Regions from separate parts of the Massilia sp. PWRC2 genome, predicted to be linked through region 1. Evidence: predicted binding sites of a transcription regulator. Region 1 holds the regulator's gene; each other region holds the start of a gene.
What was found. Region 1 encodes HrcA, which represses chaperone genes, less so after heat shock. Its sites were predicted from a motif close to TTAGCACTCNNNNNNNNNGAGTGCTAA; they were not measured.
Positions count from the first base shown of each region.

Region 1 (6,552 bases):
AAAGTCATTGAATTCTCCGTGAGGCGGTCAGATGCAGGTGACCTGGACATTGTTGACGGCGGCGGCGGCCATGGTGCCGGTGCCGTTGCTCACCGAGCAGGTCTGGTTGGTGGGCTGGGTCAGTACCGTCACGCCGTAGGGCGCGGCGAAGGCCACCTTGGACAGCGCAAAGCTGCTGGCGCCGGCCGGCACGGCGATACGGTCGGGACCGTTAATCAGAATCAGGCCGCTGCCGGTCAGACCGCTGACGCTGCCGCCCAGGGCGAACGAATCGGTGACGCAGGAAATGACGACGGTGGTGATGTTATAGGTGCCGGTCGTGCCTTTGTTGCTCGTTGGCGTACAGACACTGCTGGGTGGCGAGCTTTTCACCGTCACGTTAAAGCCGGTGTCGAAGGCGATCAGGTCGGGAAAAATGAACGAGGTGCTGTTGGCGGCCACCACCAGATCGGCGCCGCCATTGTTTTGTAATACCAGGCCGTCACGGGTCAGGCCGTAGACGCCGCCGCCCAGGCTCAGGCTACCGCCGCTGCCGCCGCACGAGGCCAGGGTCAGGGCGCACGCGAGCGCAGCGCCCGAACGCAGGAACAGACTTTTCATGTTTTCTCCAAAATCGACTGGGGCAGTACCGCCAGGGTGCGGGCACCGCAAATAGACAAATTGGTCGTCATTTTAGTGCATTTGCTATGCTGTGACGTGATTGTCCGTGTATCGCGGTGTAACTGCCGCGCGCGCCCGGCCCAGCGTCCCGTTTTCATTTACTGCAAAGAGTGCCATGACAGCAATGCCCCCTCCAGCCTGGCCGCGCGCGGTCTTGTTCGACCTCGACGACACCCTGTGGCCGATCGGCCCCGTCATCGAGCAGGCCGAGCGATTGCTGTGGCGCTACCTCGAGCAGCACGCCCCGGCCGTCGCCGCCAGCTGCTCGATCGACAGCCTGCGCCAGGCGCGCATGGCCAAACTGGCGCGCGAGCCCCATTTTCACCTCGATCTGGCAGCCCTGCGCCGCGCCGGCCTGCTCGATGCCTTCGCCGCCTGTGACGCCGATGCCGCCCACATCGATGGCGCCATGGCAGTGTTTGGCGCCGCCCGCAACCTGGTGGCACCGTATGCGGATGTGCTGGGCGGCCTCGAACGATTGGGCCGGCGTACCCTGATCGGCTCGATTTCGAACGGCAATGCCGATTTGCGCGCGATCGGCCTCGACCACCATTTTAAGGTATCGCTGGCGGCGCACAGTTTTGGCCAGGCCAAGCCGGCGCCTGGCATCTTCCTGGCCGCCTGCGCCGAACTGGGGGTGGCGCCGGCCGACGCGGTGTATGTGGGCGACGATGTCCTGCTCGATGTGCGCGGCGCCCAGCAGGCCGGCTTGCGCGCCGTCTGGCTCAACCGCAACGGCAGCAGCGCCCATCTTGAACACGGGGTCGAACCGGACGCCATCTGCACCGATTTTGATGAATTGCTCAACTGGCTGGAACACGCCCACATCTAAGCCGTCGTCGCCCCGCCACGCCCGCTTACCCGGCGGCGGCGCGAGCGTGCATAATGAAGTCTCATTTTGCCAAGCCGACCGCGTATCCCAGACTGTCATGCAACTCGATCACCGCGCCCAAACCCTGCTCAAGGCCCTCGTCGAGCGCTACATCGCCGACGGCCAGCCGGTCGGCTCGCGCGCCCTGTCGAAAATTTCCGGGCTCGACCTGTCGCCGGCAACCATTCGCAACATCATGGCCGATCTCGAAGAAATGGGCTACGTCGCCAGTCCGCACACCTCGGCCGGCCGCATTCCCACCCCGCGCGGCTACCGGATTTTTGTCGATACCCTGCTGACGGTGCAATCAATCGATGAGCTCGACCCGCAGTCGCGCATGCGTCTGCAAGCGCCGCAGCAGCAAAAAACCATTGCCAATGCGGCGCAGATGCTGTCCTCGCTGTCGCAGTTCGCCGGCGTTGTGCTCAGTCCGCGCCGCGAATCGGTGTTCCAGCAGATCGAATTTCTGCGCCTGTCCGAAAAACGCATCTTGCTCGTCATCGTCGACCCGCGCGGCGACGTGCAAAACCGCCTGCTGCTCACCGATGTCGACTACACCCCCGCCCAGCTGGTGCAGTCGGCCAATTTTATTAACCAGAATTATGGCGGTCTGTCCTTCGACCAGGTGCGCGCGCGCGTCACCGGCGAGCTGCGCCAGTTGCGCGACGACATGAGCCGGCTGATGCAGGCGGCGGTCGAGGCGGGCAGCGAAGCGATGGCCGACCACAGCGACGACATGGTCATTTCCGGCGAGCGCAATCTGCTCAGCGTATCGGACCTGTCGTCGAACATGACGTCACTGCGCCAGATGTTCGACATGTTCGAACAAAAAACCGGCTTGATGCAGCTGCTCGATGTCTCCAGCAAGGCCACCGGCGTGCAGATTTTCATCGGCGGCGAATCGAACTTGGTGCCGATGGATGAAATGAGCGTGGTGACGGCGCCCTACGAAGTCAATGGCAGGATCGTCGGCACGCTGGGGGTGATCGGACCGACCCGCATGGCCTACGAGCGCGTCATTCCCATCGTCGACATCACCGCCAAATTACTGTCGAACGCCCTCAGCCACGGCTGACCAGCCTTGATGCCGGGTCTGCATCAGGCGCGGTAGGGGCAGGCTGGCTTGATGCAGTTGCCATAGATGGCCAGGGCGTGCTCGGCAATGCTAAAGCCACGCTCGCTGGCGATGGTGTTCTGGCGCGATTCGATCGCTTCATCGAAGAACTCTTCGACGCGGCCGCAGTCTAAACAGACGAGGTGGTCGTGGTGCGAGCCCGCATTGAGCTCGAAAATCGCCTTGCCCGTTTCAAAGTGGTTGCGGTTGAGCAGGCCCGCCTGTTCGAACTGGGTCAACACCCGGTACACGGTGGCCAGGCCAACGTCGAGGTTCTCCGTCAACAGCTGTTTGTAGACGTCTTCGGCAGTCAGGTGGCGTACTTCGCTGTTCTGGAAAATCTCCAGAATTTTCAGGCGCGGCAGGGTCGCTTTCAGGCCGCTGGCCTTCAGGTCGGTAGGGTTGTTACTCATGTTTGTTGCTCGAAGTTGGGCGTAGTGCTTTATGATATAGCGTTTTGGAGCTAGCGCTCAAACGTTTTGAGGTTCCCTATGCGCGTCACAATTGCCCGTTTGCCCCGATTTACTGCCCTGCGCCATGTATTGCTGGTCGCTTGCGGGGTACTGACCCTGGCCGGCTGCTCGAGCTGGCGCCAGACCCAGCCTGCGGCTGCTGTCTCGACGGCGCCGGCCGCCATCGAGTCGGACGCCAACCGCGCGGCCGCCGTCGCCAATGCGGGCGCGCAGACGTCGAGCGTCACCAAGCTGCAAAAATTCTTTTGGGTGTTTTCGCCGTACCGGCCGGACATTCAGCAGGGCAATTTCGTATCGCAAGAAATGCTGGCCCAGCTCAAGGTGGGCCAGACCCGCGACCAAGTCAAGTTCATTCTCGGCACCCCCCTGCTGACCGACGCTTTCCACGCCGAGCGCTGGGATTACCCGTTTTATCTGGCGCGCGGCAACGGCGAGCTGACCAAAGCGCGTGTCACCGTCTATTTTAAGGATGACAAGGTCGAGCGTTTCGACGGCGGCAACCTGCCCACCGAAAGAGAATACATCGCCCGCATCGCCGGTCCCGCCAAGGTGGCGGCCAAGGCGGCGCCTAAAAAAGAAGAGGCTGGCTCCGCCACCATTCAGGTCACCAAATAGGTGTCCACCAAGTAAGCGTCCACCAAGTAAGCGTCCACCAAGCAAGCATCCACCAAGCCAGCGTCCACCAAGCAAGCATCCACCAAGTACAAAGCCAGCATGAACCGACTTTCCATTGCCGTCGCCGGCGCCAGCGGGCGCATGGGCAAAATGCTGATCGAAGCGATCGACCAGGCCGCCGACACTGTGCTCAGCGGCGCGCTCGATGTTGCCGGTGCCGCTGGCCTCGGTCAGGACGCCGCCGCCTTCCTCGGCCGCCCGGCGGGCGTTGCCATCGGCGCCGACCTGGCTGCCGCCTTGACCGGCGCCCGCGTACTGATCGATTTCACCCGTCCCGAAGGCACGCTGGCCCACCTCGCCTATTGCGCCGAGCACGGCATTGCCATGGTGATCGGCACCACCGGCTTCGATGACGCGGGCAAGGCGGCCATTGCCGCTGCTGCTCAAAAAACCGCCATCGTGTTTGCCCCCAACATGAGCGTGGGCGTCAACGTCACCCTCAAACTGCTGGAAATGGCGGCCAACAGTTTTAGTGAAGGCTACGACATCGAAATCGTCGAAGCGCACCACCGCCACAAGGTCGACGCGCCGTCCGGCACCGCCCTCAAGATGGGCGAGGTGATTGCCGACGCGCTCGGGCGCGATCTGGCCACCTGCGCCGTCTACGGCCGCGAAGGCGTCACCGGCGCGCGTGACCCGTCCACCATCGGCTTTGCCACCATCCGCGGTGGCGATATCGTGGGCGACCACACGGTGCTGTTCGCGGGCGATGGCGAGCGCATCGAAATCAGCCACAAATCGTCGAGCCGCGTCACCTATGCCCACGGCGCCCTGCGCGCGGCGCGCTTCCTGGCCGACAAGCAAAGCGGTCTGTTCGACATGCAAGACGTACTCAATCTAAAGGATGGCCATGGCCTCCGCTGAACTGAACGGCGCCGCCATCGACAGCGTGGCCGCCTTCCACGCCGCCTCGCAGGCCGCGTTCGGCTTTCCCGATAACTACAGCCACAGCTTCGATGGCTGGATCGATTGCCTCAGCTATCTGCGCGATGCCGATGGCATGAGCAAATTCCGCCTGTTTCCCAAGGAAATGCTGGAGATCGTCATTCTCGACGGCGCCGGTTTCAAGGCGCGCCTGCCCGAACTGCTCGAAGAAATCACCTATTGCGTGGCCGGCATCAACGAGCGCTACGCCGATTATGGCGAACTGCCAGCACTCAAGCTGGTGCTGCGCTAGGCCGGTTGGCTCACTGGCTGGGTCAATTCCGGCCGGCAGCTGCCGCCAGCCAGTATAATGTTCGGTTCAAACCAACATTCCTGGCCCTTTGATCATCATGCAAGATAAATATAGTCCCGCCGACGTCGAACTAGCCGCCCAATCGCACTGGAAGGCGATCGACGCCTACCGGGCGGTCGAACACGACCCGCGTTTCCCCAAGGGCAAGTACTACGCTTGCTCGATGCTGCCTTATCCATCCGGCAAGCTGCACATGGGGCACGTGCGCAACTATACGATCAACGACGTGATGTACCGCTACCTGCGCATGAATGGCTACAACGTCCTCATGCCGATGGGCTGGGATGCCTTCGGCATGCCGGCGGAAAACGCCGCCATGCAAAACAAGGTGCCGCCGGCCCAGTGGACCTATTCGAACATCGCCCACATGCGCCAGCAGATGGAATCGATGGGCCTGGCGATCGACTGGTCGCGCGAAATGACTGCCTGCACCCCCGAGTACTACAAGTGGAACCAGTGGATGTTCCTCAAGATGCTGGAAAAGGGCGTCATCTACAAAAAGACCGGTACCGTCAACTGGGACCCGATCGACCAGACCGTGCTGGCCAACGAGCAGGTGGTCGACGGCCGCGGCTGGCGTTCGGGCGCGCCGATTGAAAAGCGCGAAATCCCCATGTACTACGCGCGCATCACCGACTACGCCGAAGAGCTGCTCGATTACGTCGACAACAAGCTGCCCGGCTGGCCCGAGCGCGTGCGCGTCATGCAGGCCAACTGGATCGGTAAATCGGTGGGCGTGCGCTTCGCCTTCCCGCACACCATCGCGGCCGCCGACGGCGCCCTGATCGACGACGGCAAGCTGTTCGTGTTTACCACCCGCGCCGACACCATCATGGGCGTGACCTTTTGCGCCGTCGCCCCCGAGCACGCACTGGCCGCCCACGCGGCAGCGGCCAACCCGGCGCTGGCCGCCTTCATCGCCGACTGTAAGCTCGGTTCGGTCATCGAAGCGGACATGGCGACCATGGAAAAGAAGGGCATGCCCACCGGCCTGTTCGTCACCCACCCGATCACCGGCGCGCAGATCGAAGTCTGGGTCGGCAATTACGTCCTGATCACCTACGGCGACGGCGCCGTGATGGGCGTGCCGGCGCACGACGAGCGTGACTTTTTGTTCGCCACCAAATACGCGCTGCCGATCAAGCAGGTGGTCGCCATCGAAGGCGAGAGCTTCTCGCTGGCGGGCTGGCAGGAGTGGTACGGCGACAAGGAACGCGGCGTGCTGGTCCACTCCGGCAAATACGATGGCCTCGACTACACCTCGGCCATCAATGCGATTGCCGGCGACCTCGTTGAACGGGGCCTCGGTGAAAAGAAGGTCACCTTCCGCCTGCGTGACTGGGGCATTTCGCGCCAGCGCTACTGGGGCACGCCGATCCCGATGATCAATTGCGCCGACTGCGGCGCGGTGGCGGTGCCGGAAAGCGATTTGCCGGTCGTGCTGCCGGAAGACTGCGTCCCCGACGGCAGCGGCAACCCGCTCAACAAGTACGAAGCCTTCCTGCAGTGCGACTGCCCGCAG
Region 1 covers NZ_JAFCUW010000012.1:35,994-42,545, reverse strand. Annotated here, with positions in the region: gene ACP7BZ_RS20340 (hypothetical protein) at 1-8, opposite strand, end outside; gene ACP7BZ_RS20335 (hypothetical protein) at 28-600, opposite strand; gene ACP7BZ_RS20330 (HAD family hydrolase) at 776-1,492, shown strand; gene hrcA (heat-inducible transcriptional repressor HrcA) at 1,590-2,606, shown strand; gene fur (ferric iron uptake transcriptional regulator) at 2,630-3,058, opposite strand; gene ACP7BZ_RS20315 (outer membrane protein assembly factor BamE) at 3,137-3,733, shown strand; gene dapB (4-hydroxy-tetrahydrodipicolinate reductase) at 3,833-4,657, shown strand; gene ACP7BZ_RS20305 (barstar family protein) at 4,644-4,970, shown strand; gene leuS (leucine--tRNA ligase) at 5,068-6,552, shown strand, end outside.

Region 2 (6,552 bases), on a different contig from region 1:
TCATCGTCGACCTGGCGCGCGTGCCGCCGCAGGTGAAGTCGCTGGTCTTTACGGTAAATAGTTTTACGGGCCAGAATTTTTCGCAGGTGGAAAACGCTTACTGTCGCATCGTCAACGCCGCCGACCAGAAGGAAGTGGCGCGTTACGACCTGTCGGTGCAGGGCGCGCACACGGCGCAAATCATGGCCAAACTGTACCGCCACAACAATGAGTGGAAGATGCACGCGATCGGCGAAAACGGCAGCGGCCGCACCTTCGATGATTTGATGCCGAAAATTACGCCGCATTTGAATTAAGGCGTCGTCTTTTACGGTGCCATCCGTTTCTCTGGCAGTGCCCTTGGCAGGCGCCGTGTATGCGGTGCCTGCTTTTTTTGTCAGGAAAATCGGGACCGGCACCGTGCGGCGCCAGTCCCCATTCTCCCAACCCGAACGTCGTTACTGGCCCGCCACCTTCTGCACTTCGAGCACCACCGCGCGCTGCTCGACCGGCAGCGTGCTGACGCCTTCGAATGAAATGCCAAAACGCACCCCCCGCACCCCGGACACCTGCGTCGCCTCGACTTGCTGGCCGGCGTAATCGAGGGCAAACGCTTGCGTGCCGCTGGGGCTGGTCAGCACAAAATGGTAGCTGACCTTGCCAGCCCAAATGCACTGTGCGTTGGTCGGGCAGCGGCTGTCAGTAAAAGCATCATAGCGCACGCTGGCGCCGCCGCCGATGGCGACCGACTCGGTCGGTTGCAGCGGATAACTGCCGTCAGCCAGCGGCCGCGCGGGCGGCGTGCCGGCGCAACCGGCCAGGGTATAGAGCAGGAAAGCGCCGCACAGTTTGGTCCACATAATAAGTTGTCGCATCGATGCGCCCCGGCTGATGAAGGCCGATGGTAGCACGGCGCGCCGCGTCCTTGAAGCGCGTCACTGGCCTTCTGTGAACGCAAAAAAAGGCGCCCGCAGGCGCCTTGGTCGAGGTGCAGTCGCCTTATATAAACGACGACAGCGCACCCTTCATTTTTTTCAGCGCCGCCGACTCGATCTGGCGAATGCGCTCGGCCGAAACGCCGAATTCTTCCGCCAGCGCGTGCAAGGTTGCACCCGAACCGTCGTCGTTGGCCAGCCAGCGTGCTTCGACAATCCGGCGCGAGCGCGGATCGAGCTTACCGAGCGCCGTTTCCAGGCCTTCCGACTGCAGGCGCGTCACTTGCGCCGCTTCGATCACCTTGGTCGGCTCCGACAGATCGGACGACAGGTAGGCGATCGGCGAAAACTTGTCATCCTCGTCGTCGGTGGGCGCTTCGAGGGCGATGTCGCGGCCCGACAGCCGGGTTTCCATCTCGATCACTTCTTCGCGCTTGACGTCGAGCAGCTTGGCCAGCGCATCGATTTGCGTCGGCGACATGGCATCGAGCCCCACCTTGTTGCTACGCAAATTGAAAAACAGTTTGCGCTGGGCCTTGGTGGTGGCCACCTTGACCAGACGCCAGTTTTTCAAGATGTACTCGTGCATCTCGGCCTTGATCCAGTGCATCGCATACGACACCAGACGCACGCCCTGATTCGGGTCGAAACGCTTGACTGCCTTCATCAGGCCGATATTGCCTTCCTGGATCAGGTCGGCGTGCGGCAGGCCATAGCCCAGGTAGCCACGGGCGATCGACACCACCAGGCGCAGGTGCGACAACACCAGTTCCTGGGCGGCGCCCAAGTCGTTGTGCTCTTGCAGACGCTTGGCCAGCGAGATTTCTTCTTCGTGGGTCAACATCGGCAGACGATTGACTGCCGAAATATAGGCATCAATATTGCCAAGATTGCCAGTGAAGCCCAATCCCAGCGCCCGATTTCCTGTTGGAATCAGTGCAGCCTGTGCGGACATCGTCGTCATGTAATCCTCGTGTGTGTGGTGCGGCGTACTGCGAAGTTTCTGGGTGCCGGCGGTGGAATGGTCAATGCCCCGCCAGTGAAATCATAGTTTAGCACTCTCTTGGTAGGAGTGCCAATTGACCCGTACTATGGCTTTGATAGGAAATAAATTTCTGAATTGCATCAAAATGGGGGCGACCAATTCACTCTAGTGGCCGCGTGCAGCAAGGTCTTTGATGTAGCGCATGCGTGACTGGATCGCTTCAGAGGCCGCGCAATGAGGACAGCATAGATTGTCCCTTTAAATTGCACTGTGTGGCTGCGCACACAGGGGCGCCAGGGGAAGTCTTCTTACCCTGGCGCTTGGCAGTATTCTGACAGCGGCGAATTAAACGACGCTTAACGGGGCCGGATAAATGTCAATGCAGGCGTGCCAGGTGACGCTGCACCGACAGGATGGCGCCCACCAGGCCGAGCCCGGCGCTAACGGCCAGGCAGGCGGCTGCGCCCAGCGGTGGCAGGGCCAGCAGCTGGAATTGGCTGGCGTACAGGCGTGCAAATTCGGCAATGGCGACATTCAGCGGGCGCAGCGCCAGCGCCACCGCCCCCAGCGCCACCGCGCCAGAAGCCAGGCCCAGCAAGGCGCCCGTGTAATAAAACGGCCGGTGAATAAACACGTCAGTGGCACCGATCAGCTTGGAGACGGCGATTTCATCGCGCTGGGTCAGCACTTGCAGGCGGATGGTGTTGAACACCACGGCGATCACCACCATCCCCAGCGTTATCGCCAGCAACAGCAGCACCAGCCGCAGGATGCCCAGCAGGGCGGCCAGACGCTTGACCCAGGCCGAATCGATTTGCACCGTATCGACCCCGGGCAGGGCGCGCAACTGTTCGGCGAGTGCATCGACACGGCTGGCATCGGCGGCATTGTTGACGCCGTTGAGCTTGATGACGAAGCCATCCGGCAGGGGATTTTCCCCCAGTGTGCCGATCACATCGGTCAAGCCACTTTTTTCCTTCAGCGTGGCCAGCGCCTGTTCGCGCGCGACAAAGGTGATGTTTGCCTTGAACGGTTTGAGGACCTCGCGCAAGCGCGGCGTGAGCGCCTCGGCGTCGGCGCGCGCGGCGTGCGGCGTCATGAACACGCTCATTTCCGGGTCGACCGACAATTGCTCGGACACCGGGCGTACATTTTCGAGCAGGGTCAAGCCGGTAAATGGCAGCGCCAGCGCGATCGCTACCACCATCACGTTGAACAGAAAACTGCCGGGCGCCTTGCGCACATTGCCGAGCGCGGCGCCAAAGGCGAAGCGGTGTTGCCGCAGCCAGCGGTTCATGGCTGCTCCTTGACCAGTTCGCCCTGATTGAGGCGGATCACGCGGGCGGCGCCATCGAGCACCAGGTCGTCGTGGGTGGAAATGAGGCAGGTGACGCCGGCGCGGTGGAAGGCGCGCAGGGCATCGAGCACCTTGTCGGCGCTGGCGCGGTCGAGGTTGGCGGTCGGTTCATCGGCCAGGATGATTTGCGGCCGGTTGACGATGGCGCGGGCGATCGATACGCGCTGCTGCTCGCCGCCCGACAGTTCGAGCGGCAGGGCGCGCGCGCGCGCGAGCAGACCCACCTTGTCGAGGGCAGCGCGGGCGCGCTGCTCGGCCTCGCTTTTCGAGGCGCCCGTGACCAGCAGCGGCATCATGGTGTTGGCCAGGATGTTGCGGTCATTGAGTAATTTTTGCTGTTGAAAGATCAGGCCCAGGTTGCGCCGCAGGAAAGGCACGCCTTCGCGGCGCAGCCGGCCGATATCCTGGCCGTTGACCAGCACGGCGCCGCTGGTGGGGCGCTCGATGGCGGCGATCATTTTCAGCAGGGTCGACTTGCCGGCGCCGGACGGCCCCGCCAGGTAGACCAGCTCGCCCCTGGCGATCTCGAGGCTCACTTCGCGCAGGGCGGTGGCATGGGCGGAATACTGCTTGCTGACGGACTGGAATGAAATCATGGTCTCGTGCTCAGCCGAGCAAGGCTTCGACGAATTCGTCGGCCTTAAACGGTTGCAAGTCCTCGATCTTTTCGCCGATACCAATAAAATACACGGGGATCGGGCGGGTGCGCGCGATCGCTGCCAGCACGCCGCCCTTGGCGGTGCCATCGAGCTTGGTGATGACCAGGCCGGTCAACTGCAGCGCCTCATCAAACGCTTTCACTTGCGCCAGGGCGTTTTGTCCCGTATTGCCGTCGATGACCAGCAGCAGTTCGTGGGGAGCGCCATCCATGCCCTTGGCAATGACCCGCTTGATTTTTTTCAGCTCTTCCATCAGGTGCAGCTGGGTCGGCAGGCGGCCTGCGGTGTCGACCATGACGACATCCATTTTTTTCGCTTTGCCGGACTGCACGGCGTCATAAGCGACGGCGGCCGGGTCGCCCGATTCTTGCGCGATGACGGTGACGTTATTGCGCTGGCCCCACACCATCAACTGTTCGCGGGCGGCGGCGCGGAAGGTGTCGCCGGCCGCCAGCAGCACCGATTGCTGGTACTTTTGCATATGCTTGGCGAGTTTGCCAATGGTGGTGGTTTTGCCGGCACCATTGACGCCGGCAATCATCATTACCAAAGGCTGGTGGCGGCCCAGTTCGAGCGGCTTTTCCAGCGGCCGCAGCAGATCGATCATCAGCACCTTCAGCGCAGCCTTGACGGCGGCAGCATCGAGCAGGCGCTCATCCTTGACCTTGCGGCGCAAGCCATCGAGCAGGAACAGGGTGGCGTCCATGCCGGCGTCCGACATCAACAGGGCCGCTTCGAGCTCTTCATATAAATCTTCATCGATCTTGGCGCCGACAAACAGCAGCGACAGGTTCGACGAGGTTTTCGACAGTCCCGCTTTTAAACGTGCCATCCACGACAGCTTGCGCTGCGCTTCCATGCCGGGGCGCTCGGCTGTTTCGCTGATCCACTCGGTCGCTTCAGCGGGGGCGGCGATGGCGGCGGGAACCGGTGCAAGCGCGGTAAGCGTGGCAGCCGGGGGCATCGTGGCAGCCGTGGCTGCCGGGGCCGCCGCGATGACTGCGGCGGGCGGCGGCGTCAGTGGTGGCACAAACGTGCTGGTGGTGCCATAGCGGCGCGCAGGCGCTGCCGGCGTGCTGCTGGGGTCAGCGGGCGCTGGCGCAGGGGCCGGCGGAGCAGGCGCGAGAGCTGCAGGAGCGACTGGCGCAGGCGCTGGCGCGACTGGCGCAGGCGCGGCTTCGACAACAGGCGGCTTTTTCTTGAAAAAACTGAACATGGATCTCTGAGGGGGCGGGCGCTGCATGCACATGCCGGGCGGCGCCGGGCACGACGAATCGATTGGCGGGTATTTTACCAGAGCGATGTGCGCGCGGCGCCGCCGCGGCGCCCTTGTGTGCCGTGGCGCCGTGCTGTCGTCAGGCGGCCTGCGCGGCAGCGAACGCGCCCGCCGCATGCCGGCTGCGCCAGCGCTGCACGGCGGTGCCCACGCTGGTCAAGTCGAGCACGGTGCCAGGCGGCAGGTGACGGCGTGCCATGGAGACGCCGGCGCCGCCAGCCCACACCTCGACCCCCTCGCCCAGCCGCGCGCGCAAGTCGTTGATGTTGTCGACCGCCGCCCGTGGCGAAGTCACCCCCGAAAACGACAGGGCAACGATATCGGCGTGCTGCGCCTTGACGGCATCGACGATCTCGGCCAGCGGCGTTTGCACGCCCAGCGAGATGCAGTGCGCCCCTTCGACTGCCAGCAGCGCTTCGACCATCAGCAAACCGAGACCGTGGCGTTCCTGCGGCACCGTGGTGAGCAGCACGCGCGGCTGGCGCTGATGGTGGGGATCGTTCGCTGCCGCATGCGCCTGGACAGCGCTGGCCTCGGCAATCGCATTGCGCAGCACCGTCTGCAGCATGTCGGCAAACAGGTGTTCTTCAAACACCGCCAGCTGTCCCTGGGTCCAGGCCAGCCCCACCGCCCCCGTCAGCGGCGCCACCAGCTCCACCACGCAGCGCTGCAAGCCGTCGTTGGCAATGGTGTTGGTGAGCAGCTGGCGCAGCTCGGTCATTTTGTGCTCGCGCAGCAATGTCAGGCAGGTGGTGATGTGAGGCGCGTCCATGGCGCAGGCGGCCGGGCCGCTGCTGGCCTTGCCGCCCAGCTCGGCCAGCGCCGCCGGCTCGAGCGCCATGATCTTGCCGGGCCGGTAGCCCTGGTCGAGCAGGCGCTTGACCATCGTCAGCTTGTGCACCTGTTCGACAGAGTAAGCCCGTTCACCGTTGGCATCGCGCTGCGGACGCGGAAACGCGTAGCGGCGTTCCCACACCCGCAGGGTTTCCTTGGCGATGCCAACATCGCGTTCAACGTCGCTGATGCTGAAAAAGACCGGCGTAGTTTGGGTATCAGTCATAAAACAATTCCAGGGGAGGCGTCGCTAGATTGCTGTCGGAACAATCGCCGTCGCGGTGCGATGCACCATTCTACCGCGACCATCAATTGTTACGGCAATGTAAATTTTAGTTAGTTTGATTTTATTGTTTTAGGCTGAACAAAGCGGACGTCTGTGGTCGAAAGTTAAGTTCGAGCAAGATTATCAACGCGTGCAACGGAAATTTGATACTTTTGAATCTAAAGTCGGAAATTCTACGTATAAACTAGCGACGGTTAAATTTGTCCATGACAAACGCGGCTAGACACAATTATCCCACAAA
Region 2 covers NZ_JAFCUW010000003.1:170,739-177,290, forward strand. Annotated here, with positions in the region: gene ACP7BZ_RS08470 (TerD family protein) at 1-296, shown strand, start outside; gene ACP7BZ_RS08475 (hypothetical protein) at 438-854, opposite strand; gene rpoH (RNA polymerase sigma factor RpoH) at 979-1,878, opposite strand; gene ftsX (permease-like cell division protein FtsX) at 2,276-3,196, opposite strand; gene ACP7BZ_RS08490 (cell division ATP-binding protein FtsE) at 3,193-3,852, opposite strand; gene ftsY (signal recognition particle-docking protein FtsY) at 3,863-4,879, opposite strand; gene ACP7BZ_RS08500 (hypothetical protein) at 4,933-5,100, opposite strand; gene ACP7BZ_RS08505 (MerR family transcriptional regulator) at 5,271-6,251, opposite strand.
Region 2: a site for HrcA is predicted at 1,967-1,993, ahead of rpoH (RNA polymerase sigma factor RpoH). Genes of this name have one in related genera too.

Region 3 (6,552 bases), on a different contig from region 1:
TGTGCCACTTCGGCCGGCGCTGCCGGTGCCGCCGCCGCAGCCGCAGCAGCGGGCGGCGTGTTGTTCTTGCAGCCGATCAAGCTGGACGACACGGCCAGGGTCAGCGCCAGCACGAGCGCGCTGCGGCTGCGGTGAAATTCATAGTTTTGCATGATGGGGTCCACGATTGTTTCATCGGAGTTTAAACCAAAAGTAGCACACGAGCAAAATTCTGCGCGCCAACTGTTGCGCTTAAGAAACGCTCTGCTATGAAGGACGACCGTTCTGCCGCACCGGTGCGCGCTGGCCAGGGTGTGTCCGGCGTTTTTGCAGGGCGGCGTTGTAACATTGTTGGTTACTAAACCGGATAAACCATTCAGACGAAAAAATGGCCACCCGCAGGCAGCCATTTTTTTAGCGAAGGCGCCGGGGCGCCCGGGCTGGCAATTACATCATGCCGTCCATACCGCCCATGCCGCCCATACCGCCCATACCGCCGCCCATGCCGCCGCCAGCCGACTTGTCGTCAGCCAGTTCGCAGACCATGGCATCGGTGGTGAGCATCAGGCCAGCGATCGAAGCAGCGTTTTGCAGCGCCGAACGGGTCACTTTGGCAGGATCGAGCACGCCCATTTCGACCATGTCGCCGTAGGTGCCGTTGGCGGCGTTGTAGCCGTAGTTGCCGGTGCCGGCCAGCACTGCAGCAACGACCACCGATGGCTCTTCGCCAGCGTTTTGCACGATCATGCGCAGTGGCTCTTCCATGGCGCGCAGGACGATCTTGATGCCGGCTTCCTGGTCAGGGTTGTCGCCCTTGACGTTGATGTTGGCGCGGGCGCGCAGCAGGGCAACGCCGCCGCCTGGCACGATGCCTTCTTCAACGGCAGCGCGGGTGGCGTGCAGTGCATCTTCGACGCGGGCTTTCTTTTCTTTCATTTCGACTTCGGTGGCAGCACCAACCTTGATCACGGCAACACCGCCGGCCAGCTTGGCCACGCGCTCTTGCAGTTTTTCACGGTCGTAGTCCGAGGTCGCTTCTTCGATTTGCACGCGCACTTGCTTGACGCGCGCTTCGATCGCTTCAGCCTGGCCGGCACCGTCGATGATGATGGTGTTTTCCTTGCTCACTTCGATACGTTTGGCCTGGCCCAGTTCAGCCAGCGTGACTTTTTCCAGCGTCAGGCCGACTTCTTCGGCGATCACCTGGCCGCCGGTCAAGACAGCGATGTCTTCCAGCATGGCTTTACGACGGTCGCCAAAGCCTGGTGCCTTGACGGCGCAGGTTTTCAGGATGCCGCGGATGTTGTTGACCACCAGGGTGGCCAGCGCTTCGCCTTCGATGTCTTCGGCGATGATCAGCAGAGGACGGCCAGCTTTGGCGACCTGTTCCAGGATCGGCAGCAGATCGCGGATGTTCGAGATTTTCTTGTCGCACAGCAGAACAAACGGGTTGTCCTGGATGGAGACCTGTTTTTCTGGATTGTTGATGAAGTACGGCGACAGGTAGCCGCGGTCGAACTGCATGCCTTCGACGATGTCGAGTTCGTCATTCAGGGACTTGCCGTCTTCAACGGTGATGACGCCTTCCTTGCCGACTTTTTCCATCGCTTCAGCGATGCGCTCGCCAATCGAAGCGTCCGAGTTGGCCGAAATCGAGCCGACCTGGGCGATTTCCTTGGTGGTGGTGCAGGGCTTGGAGATGATCGCCAGCTGCTCGACGGTGGCAGCAACTGCCTTGTCGATGCCGCGCTTGAGGTCCATCGGGTTCATGCCGGCGGCAACGAACTTCATGCCTTCACGGACGATGGCCTGGGCCAGCACGGTGGCGGTGGTGGTGCCGTCGCCGGCGTTGTCGCTGGTGCGCGAAGCAACTTCCTTGACCATCTGCGCGCCCATGTTCATGAGCTTGTCTTTGAGTTCGATTTCTTTCGCAACCGATACACCATCCTTGGTGATGGTTGGCGCGCCGAACGAGCGCTCGATGACGACGTTACGGCCTTTTGGGCCCAGCGTGACTTTTACGGCGTTGGCCAGAATGTTGACGCCTTCAACCATTTTCGAACGGGCGCTGTCGCCAAATACTACGTCTTTAGATGCCATGTGTGATTCTCCGATAAGGAATAATAGGGGGGCGGACGGTCGGAATTACTTGACCAGCACGGCCATGATGTCTTCTTCGCGCATGACCAGCAGCTCTTCGCCATCGACCTTGACAGCCTGGCCCGAGTATTTGCCGAACAGAACGCGGTCGCCGACCTTCACTTCGAGGGCGCGCACTTTACCGTCGTCCTGGACTTTGCCGTTGCCGATGGCGAGCACTTCGCCTTGATCCGGTTTTTCAGCAGCTGCATCCGGAATGATCAGGCCGGAGGCGGTTTTGGTTTCCTGGTCGAGACGCTTGACGATGACGCGATCGTGCAAAGGGCGAAGGTTCATGTAAGACTCCTTAAAATTCAATGGGTTGACTGGCGTTCCCGGATCATGCCGGCGCCTGACGGGTAGTTCGAATGACCGCTCCGTAGCGGCGCGGCTGGCATTTCCTCAGGTACTGTTAGCACTCTCACCTAACGAGTGCTAATTATAGGGACGATATCCTGCTATTTCAAGGTCCGTCTTTTAGCTAATTTTTTCGCCGGGCCGCTTGACGGCGACTGATTCGATTGACTGCGGTTCATCCCGGGTTCTATAGTGACGAATGATTTCTGAATTCCAAGACCTGTCCCTCAAGATCGACCAGCTTGCCGAACTGACGGCGGCGTTGCGGCGTGAAAACGCCGCCTTACGCCAGACCAACGTCGAGCTGCTTGCCGAAAATGCCAATCACCGCCAGCGGCTGGCCGAAGCGCGCCAGCGCATTGGCGCCCTGCTGGCGCAAATGCCCGCTGCCGCTGCTGCGCCCAGCCATGTCAACGCCGATGCCAGCGCCGAGGTGGCACCATGATCCAGCTCGATGTCAGCATCATGGGCCATCCGTATCGCCTCGCTTGCCGCGAAGGCGAGGAGCGCGCGCTGAAGGAAGCCGTGAATTATCTCGATGGCAAGATGACGGCCCTGCGCGATTCCGGCAAAGTCAAGGGCAACGACCGCATCGCCGTGATGGCGGCGCTGTCGGTGGCCGCCGAATTGTTGTCGACCAAGTCGGGCGAAGGGCCGTTTTCGGGGCTGTCACTGATGGAAGTCAAGCAGAAAATCGATGCCATGAACACGGTGCTCGATAGTGCCCTCACGCCACAGGAAAATCTGTTCTGACGGCCAAATTCAATTGACTTGTCGGGGCATCGGAGTAAACTTCGTCCCACCCTGCGGTGTTCGCGATTGCCATATATTCCTTGAACCATTTATGTGCACCGGTTGCGGGATATGTTCGATGGGAGTGAGCGTCGCTAGTCCGACGAACCCGAAATTGAACTAACTGCGGCCACCTTGAACCGTTTGGTTCGGGATGCCGGCAAGGACGGCACAGGCGGGGTACATACAATCAAACAAAAGTGAAAACCTACTTTTATTTGGGATGCAGTGAGCAGCGAAGGGAACAGCGGCTTACAGGCGCACGGCGGGGCAGGTAAAAATCACTGGCGGAGCCAGATGATTTTTACGGAGGACGTCAAACCGATTCGGATCGGAGGTCGCGTCGGCGAAGCACAATTGCTGCTGTCTCGCGTTGACTGCGGTTTTTATTCGCTTCGTTGTTTATTTTCTGCTTCGTCTTCGCTTTCCGCTTCGTCTCGTTTTCCGCTGCGCTGTTAATTTCTTTTCCCTTCGGTTCTTCTTTTTCCTTCCTTTTTTTACTTCGATTTCCCGTATGGCCTATTGGTTGATCAAATCCGAACCCGATGAAATCAGTTTCGATGATCTGCTGAAGGCGCCCGATTGCACCGTGGCGTGGTTTGGGGTGCGCAATTATCAGGCGCGCAATTTCATGCGCGATCAGATGTGCGTCGGCGATGGCGTGCTGTTTTATCACTCGAGTTGCGCCGTACCGGGCGTTGCCGGCATTGCTGCCGTCGCCAGTGGCGCTTACCCCGACGCCTCCCAGTTTGACCTTGCCAGCCCCTACCATGATGCGAAAGCCACGCCGGCCGCACCGCGCTGGGTATCGGTCGATGTCAAGGCGTTGCACAAGGGTAATTTTGTGTCTTTAAGCGCATTGCGCACCATGGCCTCGCTCGACGACATGGTGCTGTTGCAAAAAGGCAGTCGCCTGTCGATTTCGCCGGTCACTGCTTTGGAATGGCACGCCATCGTTGCCGCCGTGGGGGGCGAGGGTGCCGTTGATGGTGTGCTTACCACAGTTTAATCAATACATCGATTTAACTATTGCTCCAAGAAAACTTCCCGCCTACTATCGAGAATCTGCGGCTTTTTGTGCCGGCGCATGGCGCTTCGGCACTCCGTGATCACTCGTTCATCCTGCCTGGAATCCTCATGTTGTCAAAAAATCTCAAGATAGGCCAGCGCCTTGGCCTTAGCTTTGCCGTCGTGATCGCGCTGTCCTTGCTGATGGGGGGACTGGCCTACCGCCTGGTGGGTGAATTGAATGACGATATACAGTTGATGAACGAAGACCGCTTTCCGAAGACCGAACTGGTCCATCAGATCAAGGATGAACTCAATGAAACGGCGCGCAATATGCGCAATTTGCTGTTGCTGAGCGACCCCGAAATCATCAAGGGCGAATACGCCAACATGGAAGAGAGTTCGCGCGTGGTGTCGGCCGCGCTCGACAAGCTCGACAAGGCGATCACCACGCCGCAGGGGCGCGCGCTCTACAAGGACGTCACCGATCAGCGGGCGCTGTTCGCCAAAGAGCGCACTAGCTTTGTCGAGCTGATGAAAGCGCAGAACAAGGAAGAGGGACTCAAGCTGCTTGTCGAAAGAGTCCGTCCCGTCAACCTGGTCTACTTCGACCGCCTCGACAAATTGCTGGACTACCAGGTCAAGTTGATGCGTACGGCGGGCATCGCCTCTGCCAGCGCGGCCCAGACTGGCAAGATCACCTTGCTGGTGCTGCCGGCGGTGGCGGCGCTGGTCAGCGTGCTGGTGGCCTGGCTGGCCACGCGCAGCATCGTGCGACCCATTGCCGAAGCGGTGGTGGTGGCGCGCCGGGTGGCCGACGGCGACCTGTCGAACACCGTCGTGGTACAGCGTAACGATGAAACCGGGCAGCTGCTGCAAGCGCTGTCCGACATGAACAGCAACCTGCACACCATCGTCGGCGAGGTGCGCACGGGTACCGACACCATCGCCACGGCGTCGTCGCAAATTGCCGCCGGCAACCTCGACCTGTCGGCGCGCACCGAGCAGCAGGCCGCTTCCCTGGAGGAGACCGCCTCATCGATGGAAGAAATGGCCGCCACCGTCAAGCAAAATGCCGACAACGCGCGCCAGGCCAACCAGCTGGCCATCAGCGCCTCGCACACCGCCGTCAAAGGCGGCAACGTGGTGGCGCAGGTGGTCGGCACCATGGGTTCGATCAATGAAGCCTCGCGCAAGATTGTCGACATCATTGCCGTCATCGACGGCATCGCTTTCCAGACCAATATCCTCGCCCTGAATGCCGCGGTGGAAGCGGCACGCGCCGGCGAGCAGGGCCGCGGCTTTGCCGTGGTGGCATCGGAAGTACGCAACCTGGCCCAGCGTTCGGCCACCGCCGCCAAGGAAATCAAGGGCTTGATCGACGCTTCGGTGGCACAGGTCGACATCGGCCAGGGCCTGGTGCAGGAGGCCGGCAGCACCATGAGCGACCTGGTCGCCCGCGTGCAGCGGGTCACCGACATCATGGCCGAGATCAGTTCGGCCAACCATGAACAGGAAGCAGGCATCGCCCAGATCAACCTGGCCATTACCGACATGGACGTGGTGACCCAGCAAAATGCCGCCCTGGTCGAAGAAGCCGCTGCCGCTGCCGCCTCGCTGCAGGAGCAGTCGAGGCATCTGTCGGTCGCCGTCAGCGTGTTTAAACTGGCCGGTGGCCAGCAGGCGCCGCTGCGGCGGATGGCAGCGAGCGCGCCGGCGCCCGTGCACAAGGCGGCGCCGCGCGCCAACCCGGCCACGCCACGCCTGGCCGCCGTCACCGATGACTGGGAAGCGTTTTAAGACTGCGCTGACAGGTGCGGCTTGCTGCCTCCTTGCTGTGCGCTTGCTAACCAAGAGTTTTTTTCTGTGTCCATCTGGCGCAGTGCAACAGTACGCCGATCTGGCTATTGCCCAAGAAAAACATGGGGCTTAGTACCGCGATCTTGCCCGCTTTTCGCTGTTGCGGAAGGAACTGGCCGATGCGCTAACTAGGAGCCCCATGTTTACCAGAAGTCTCTTGATCGGGCAGCGCCTTGCCCTCGGTTTTGCCGTGGTGATCGCCCTGCTGCTGCTGATGGGTACGCTCGCTTGCCTGCGCGTCGATGCCCTGAAGACCGAAGTCCGGCTGGCCAGCGATGTACGCTTTCCGCAGACCGAACTGATTCACACGGTCAAGGATGAGCTCAATGAAACGGCGCGCAATATGCGCAATTTATTGTTGCTGAGCGACCCTGAGGTGCTCAAATCCGAAAATGCCAATATTGAGCAGAGCGCGCG
Region 3 covers NZ_JAFCUW010000001.1:811,511-818,062, reverse strand. Annotated here, with positions in the region: gene ACP7BZ_RS03690 (hypothetical protein) at 1-152, opposite strand, end outside; gene groL (chaperonin GroEL) at 427-2,079, opposite strand; gene groES (co-chaperone GroES) at 2,125-2,415, opposite strand; gene ACP7BZ_RS03675 (hypothetical protein) at 2,675-2,920, shown strand; gene ACP7BZ_RS03670 (cell division protein ZapA) at 2,917-3,228, shown strand; RNA gene ssrS (6S RNA) at 3,274-3,453, shown strand; gene ACP7BZ_RS03660 (EVE domain-containing protein) at 3,782-4,276, shown strand; gene ACP7BZ_RS03655 (methyl-accepting chemotaxis protein) at 4,405-6,075, shown strand; gene ACP7BZ_RS03650 (methyl-accepting chemotaxis protein) at 6,275-6,552, shown strand, end outside.
Region 3: a site for HrcA is predicted at 2,531-2,557, ahead of groES (co-chaperone GroES). Genes of this name have one in related genera too.